2 regions of the Formivibrio sp. oc-25 genome follow, and region 2 is predicted to be linked to the other one. Evidence: predicted binding sites of a transcription regulator. Region 2 holds the regulator's gene; the other holds the start of a gene.
The links. The regulator NrdR, encoded in region 2, represses ribonucleotide reductase genes. The targets are predictions, from matches to a motif close to AAANACNATATATNGTNTTT.
Positions count from the first base shown of each region.

Region 1 (3,419 bases), on a different contig from region 2:
CAGCTCTTCATCGCATTTAGGGCAGAACTCGTGATGGCCGGAAATATAGCCATGTTTCGGGCAGATCGAGAAGGTCGGCGAAATCGTGATATAGGGCAGGCGGAAATTCTTCAGTGCGCGGTAAACCAGTTGCTTGCACGCCGCGGCACTGGAAATGGCCTCGTTCATGTACAGATGCTGCACCGTTCCACCCGTGTATTTGCGCTGCAGCTCTTCCTGGCGCGCCAGTGCTTCGAACGGATCATCGGTAAAGCCCACCGGCAATTGCGACGAATTGGTGTAATACGGCGCATCCGCAGTCCCTGCTTGCAGGATAGTCGGATAACGCTTTTTGTCTTCCTTGGCAAAGCGATACGTGGTGCCTTCGGCTGGCGTGGCTTCCAGATTGTAAAGGTGGCCGGTTTCTTCCTGGAATTCGGTCATTTTGGCGCGGATATGATCGAGCAGCTTCACGGCAAGGGCATGCCCGGCCTGCGTCGTGATGTCGTCCTGATCCTGCGTAAAGTTGCGAACCATTTCGTTGATGCCATTCACACCGATGGTGGAGAAATGATTGCGCAAGGTGCCAAGGTAACGCTTGGTGTACGGGTAGAGGCCCGACTGGATCAGGCGCTCGACGATCTTGCGCTTGATTTCCAGCGACTGCCTGGCAAGCTCGAGCAATTCGTCGACGCGCGCAAACAGGCCATGTTCGTCGCCCTTGAATTCAAAACCGATGCGGGCACAGTTGAGTGTCACCACCCCAAGCGAGCCGGTCTGCTCGGCCGAGCCGAACAGTCCGTTGCCGCGTTTCAACAACTCGCGCAGATCGAGCTGCAGGCGGCAGCACATCGAACGCACCATCTGCGGTTCCAGATCGGAATTCAGGAAATTCTGGAAATAGGGCAGGCCATATTTGGCCGTCATCTCGAACAGCAGATCGGTATTCGGGTGATCCCACGGGAAATCGTCGGTGATGTTGTAGGTCGGGATCGGGAAGGTGAACACGCGGCCCTTGGCATCACCCTCCATCATCACTTCGATATAAGCGCGGTTGATCATGTCCATCTCGGCCTGCAGCTCGCCATAGGTGAACGGCATTTCCTCGCCGCCGACATACGGAATCTGCTCGCGCAGATCTTCCGGACAGATCCAGTCGAAAGTCAGGTTGGTAAACGGCGTTTGCGTACCCCAGCGACTCGGCACGTTCAGGTTGTAGATCAACTCTTGAATGAATTGTTTGACCTGGGTATAGCTCAGCTTGTCGGTGCGCACGAATGGCGCCATATAGGTATCGAACGAGCTGAACGCCTGCGCACCGGCCCATTCGTTTTGCAAGGTGCCAAGAAAATTGACGATCTGCCCCACGGCGGCGGAAAAATGCTTGGGCGGCTTGGCTTCCACCTTGCCCTGCACGCCATTGAAGCCTTCATGCAGCAGGCGGCGCAACGACCAGCCGGCACAATAGCCCGACAGCATGTCGAGATCATGGATATGCAGGGCACCCGAACGATGCGCCGCGCCGATTTCCGGCGGGTAGACATGATTGAGCCAGTAATTGGCGATCACCTTGCCGGAAGTATTCAGGATCATGCCGCCAAGGCTCCACCCCTGGTTGGCGTTGGCATGCACGCGCCAATCGGATTGATCGAGGTATTCGTTGATGCTCGATTCGACATCCACCACGGTACGGATGTCATTGCGCAAGCGTGCGTGCTGGCTGCGGTAGGCAATATAGGCGCGGGCGGTCTTGATGTGATGCAGGCCGAGCAGCGTTTCTTCGACCACGTCCTGGATGGTTTCAATGGCAGGGGTGATATCGCGCGGCAGTTGTTCGACCACAAGCAGGGCCAGGCGATCGGCCTTGGCTTCGTCGAACTCGCCGGTAACGGCACCGGCTTTGGCCAGGGCAGCGGCAATCTTCCTGATATCAAACGGCACAACTCGACCGTCACGCTTGAGAATGTATTGCGGCTGCCTGTCCATCGCCCCTCCTCTAGTGGTTTTCCTCCGTATAGAAACACAATATATTGTGCCAACTCACCCATCGCGACACCAAATAAAGTGCGATTGATGATGATCAATTCCTGACTCGACACTTCCCAAAGCATTCCCAGCTTATCCCCAGAGATATCGACAGATGCACCGGCAGGATGCGTGGCAATCCGCTGGCTACGGCACCAACTGCTCAAAAAACAGGCAAAACATATCCGATCTGGAATCGTGCTCACCTTGGCCGGTTTCCATTAAAGACCGCAAAGCCCAGTCGGCCGGTCTACACTGAGAACGTATTCACGATCTTGCTGCGAAGCCGTGATCGGGGCTCATGCGCTGCTCAAAATCCTCATGTACTACTTGTACATTCCGGTTTTTGCGCTGCTCTTCACTCCGCTGACGGCTTCTCGCGACAGATCGTGAACAAGTTCGGAGGCATGGAAAACCGGATTGGGCATGACGGTCAAAGGCGGGAAATATGGATCAGGAAGACGACAACTGGCTCGAGGAAGATACCGTAGAAACCAGCGCCAACAAGGAGCCGCCGTGGCGGGTGCTGGTGGTCGATGACGAGCCGGATGTGCACCAGGTCACGCGGCTGGCACTGGGCAATATCGATTTCCTTGGCCGCCCGCTCGAGCTAATCAACTGCTATACCGGCCAGCAAGCACTGGATACCTTGCGTAGTCGCGATGATATTGCGCTGGTTCTGCTTGATGTCGTCATGGAATCGGAAAATGCCGGCCTGGAAGTCGCCCGCATCATTCGCGAGGAATTGCACAACCATCGTGTCCGCATCATCCTGCGTACCGGCCAGCCCGGTGTCGCGCCGGAACGCCAGGTCATCGAAACCTACGACATCAACGACTACAAGGCCAAGACCGAACTCACGCGCGACAAGCTGTTCACCGCCGTGCTCGGGTCGCTGCGCTCCTACAACGACATCATGCTCATCGAGCACCAGCGCTCGATGCTGGATGCCAACCGGCGCGGCCTGCTGAAAGTCATCGAGGCATCCAGCACCATCTTCCGTCAGCAATCACTCGATCAGTTTGCGCAAGGCGTGCTTGAACAACTGCAAGCCCTGCTGTTCTTCGAGCAGGATGCGCTTTACGTCGTCGTTCATGGCGGCCTGACCGCACTGACCGGGCACGATGGCGAAATCAAGGTCATGTATGCCACTGGCGGTTACCAGCAACTATGCGGGAACGATCTCGAAAATGGCGAACTGGAGCATTTCCGGGATTCGATCAATCGTGCCATCAGTGAAGAGCGCAGCATCTATGGCCAGGACCATTTCATCGGCTTTTTCAAATCGCCGCACGGGCCGGTCAATCTGCTGATCATCGATGGCCCGGTGGCACTGTCGCATCCGGATACCGGACTGGTGGAGCTGTTCTGCCGCAATGTCTCGATTGCCTATGAAAACCTGATGCTCTCGCATG
Region 1 covers NZ_JBVVOL010000004.1:18,962-22,380, reverse strand. The annotation lists gene AC0KVQ_RS03665 (ribonucleoside triphosphate reductase) at 1-1,965, opposite strand, end outside; gene AC0KVQ_RS03660 (DUF3369 domain-containing protein) at 2,453-3,419, shown strand, end outside.
Region 1: a site for NrdR is predicted at 1,998-2,017, ahead of AC0KVQ_RS03665 (ribonucleoside triphosphate reductase). Genes of this name have one in related genera too.

Region 2 (3,419 bases):
ATTGCCAACTACGATGCCGAACTCGCAGCTGCCATTGCTGCGGAATGCACGCGTCAACAGGATCACATTGAACTGATCGCCTCCGAAAACTATGTTTCCGCCGCCGTGATGGAAGCGCAGGGTTCGCAGCTGACCAACAAATATGCTGAAGGCTACCCGGGCAAGCGTTTCTACGGTGGTTGCGAGCATGTTGACGTGGTTGAGCAGCTGGCTATCGATCGCCTGAAGCAACTGTTTGGTGCCGAATACGCCAACGTGCAGCCGCATTCCGGCTCGCAAGCCAACCAGGCTGTGTACTTCGCCTTCCTGAAGCCGGGTGATACCGTGATGGGCATGAACCTCGGTCACGGTGGCCACCTCACGCACGGCTCGCCGGCCAACCTGTCGGGCAAGCTGTTCAATATCGTTCCTTACGGCCTGAACGATAAGGAGGAGATCGATTACGACGAGATGGAGCGTATCGCGCTGGAACACAAGCCCAAGCTCCTGATCGGTGGTGCATCCGCCTACGCCCTGCGTTTTGACTGGGCCCGTATGGCCGAGATTGCCAAGAAGGTTGGCGCCTATTTCATGGTCGACATGGCCCACTATGCCGGCCTGGTTGCCGCTGGTCTGTATCCGAACCCTGTGCCGCATGCCGACTTCGTGACCTCTACTACCCACAAGACCCTGCGCGGTCCGCGCGGTGGTGTGATCATGGCCAAGGCCGAATACGAGAAACAGCTGAATTCCAGCGTTTTCCCGGCATTGCAGGGCGGCCCGCTCATGCATGTGATCGCAGCCAAGGCTGTTGCCTTCAAGGAAGCGCTGCAGCCGGAATTCAAGGAATACGCCGAACAGGTGCTGAAAAACGCTGCCGCCATGGCCAAGACGCTGTCCGAGCGTGGTCTGCGCATCATCTCCGGCCGCACCGAATCGCACGTATTCCTCGTTGACCTGCGCCCCAAGGGCCTAACTGGCAAGGCCGCTGACGCAGTACTGGGCAAGGCGCATATCACTGTTAACAAGAACTCGATCCCGAATGATCCGGAAAGTCCGTTCGTGACTTCCGGCATCCGTATCGGTTCGCCGGCAATTACCAGCCGTGGCTTCAAGGAAGAAGAAGCCATCCTGGTGGCCAACCTGATCGCCGATGTGCTCGACAAGCCGGAAGACGAAGCCAACATCGCAGCCGTGGCGGCCAAGGTGAAGGCATTGACGGCACGTTTCCCGGTTTACGGTGCGTAAACTGCGCCCGTAAAACCAGGTAAAGAATGAAAGACCAGACAGGGTGGGGCATTGCTCCACCCTGTATCATTTGTAGTATTGCATGGCTTTTCAGCTGCCGGATTGCGGCAGGGAGCAAGACTGATGAAGTGTCCTTTCTGTGGTTGTCCCGATACCCAGGTGGTCGATTCGCGCGTATCCGATGAAGGCGATGCGATTCGCCGTCGCCGTCGCTGCACTGCCTGCGACAAGCGCTTTACCACCTATGAAACCGCCGAGGTGCGTTTGCCGCAAGTGGTCAAACAAAACGGCCAGCGCGTGGAGTTCGACCAGGAAAAGATCCGGGTCAGCTTTCAGCGCGCCCTGCACAAGCGACCGGTGCCCACGCAACTGGTCGACGAGGCGATCGAGCGCATCGTGCAAAAGACGCTGACGCTGGGCGAGCGCGAAATTCCGTCGCGCCAGATCGGTGAACTGGTGATGAAGGAGCTGGCCAAGCTCGACAAGGTGGCCTATGTGCGATTTGCTTCGGTCTACCGCTCCTTCCAGGATCTGGATGATTTCCGTGATGCTATCCGAGAGGTCACCAGGGAATGACCGCTACTGCAACGCAGGTGCGAGTGTCGTTTTCTGAAGATGACTTGCGCCATATGCAGCATGCACTGGCATTGGCTGCCCAGGGCCTGAACACCACCACGCCCAATCCGCGCGTGGGCTGTGTGCTGGTCAAGGATGGGAAAGTCGTGGGCGAGGGCTGGCACGAGCGGGCCGGGGAGCCGCATGCCGAAGTGCATGCGTTGCGCGCTGCCGGCAGTCAGGCCAACGGGGCGACGGCTTATGTCACGCTGGAGCCGTGCAGTCATCATGGCCGCACGCCACCGTGCGCCGAAGCCCTAGTCGCGGCGGGCGTTGCCCGCGTGGTGGTGGCGATGCGTGATCCCAATCCGCTGGTGGCCGGACGCGGGCTGGCCATGCTGGAGCGTGCCGGTATCGCCGTAGCAAACGGATTATGCGAAGCCGAAGCGCTTGAGTTGAACAAGGGTTTTGTCAGCCGTATGACCCGAGGCCGGCCATGGCTGCGAATCAAGACGGGTTGCAGCCTGGATGGCCGCACGGCTTTGCCGGATGGGCAGTCGAAATGGATTACCAGCCCGGAATCCCGCGCCGATGTGCAGACCCTGCGCGCGCGCAGTTGCGCCATGCTCACAGGCATTGGCACCGTGCTGGCCGATGATCCGCAACTGACCGTGCGTGATTTTGCGGTTGAGCGCCAGCCATTGCGGGTGGTGCTCGATAGCAATTTGCGCACACCGGTCGATGCCGCCTTATTGCGTACACCAGGCGTACTCGTGGTCTGTGCAGTGGATAGCGCTGAATGTCGTGTGGCACTGGAGCTGGCCGCCGCCGAGATTCTTTGCCTACCTGATCACGCGGGTCAGGTTGATCTTGCTGCCTTGCTGCATGAACTGGGCAGGCGTGGTTGCAATGAAGTGACGGTTGAGGCAGGGGCCGAGTTGGCGGGTGCCTTTGCCCTGGCCGGATTGGTGGATGAATGGATCATCTATCAGGCACCCGTCATCATCGGTGATCCGGCGCGTGGCATTGCAACGCTGAATCTGACCAGTCTGGCCGATAAATTATGCCCGCTGGAGGTGGAAAAACAGGCAGTCGGGCCCGATATGAGATGGTCATTGCGCTTTACAGCTATTGCAACGCTGCTGGCAACGGCAGCGCCCTGAGGAGATTGAAATGTTTACAGGTATTGTTCAGGCAGTGGGTACCATTGAAAACGTCGAGGCATTTCCGGGAGGCGTACATCTGACCGTCCATGCCCCGGAGCTGGATATGTCTGATGTCGGCCTGGGTGACAGCATTGCGCATAACGGCGCCTGCATGACTGTGGTCAGCCTGCTTGATGCACACCGGTACCAGATTGATGTTTCGGAAGAGTCTTTGCGTTGTACTTGCGGGCTGGATGAGGTCGGTAAGCGGGTCAACCTGGAAAAAGCCATGCGACTCGGAGACATGCTGGGCGGGCATATGGTATCCGGCCATGTCGATGGTGTTGGCGAAGTGATCCGGTTCGAGCCGATAGGCGAAAACCGTGAATTGGTCATCCTCGCGCCTGCAGAGCTTGGTCGCTATCTGGCGGCCAAGGGCTCGGTTGTGGTCAACGGCGTTTCGCTCACTACCAACCGTGTGATGGATGTTGC
Region 2 covers NZ_JBVVOL010000018.1:8,662-12,080, forward strand. The annotation lists gene glyA (serine hydroxymethyltransferase) at 1-1,227, shown strand, start outside; gene nrdR (transcriptional regulator NrdR) at 1,351-1,803, shown strand; gene ribD (bifunctional diaminohydroxyphosphoribosylaminopyrimidine deaminase/5-amino-6-(5-phosphoribosylamino)uracil reductase RibD) at 1,827-2,945, shown strand; gene AC0KVQ_RS11915 (riboflavin synthase) at 2,956-3,419, shown strand, end outside.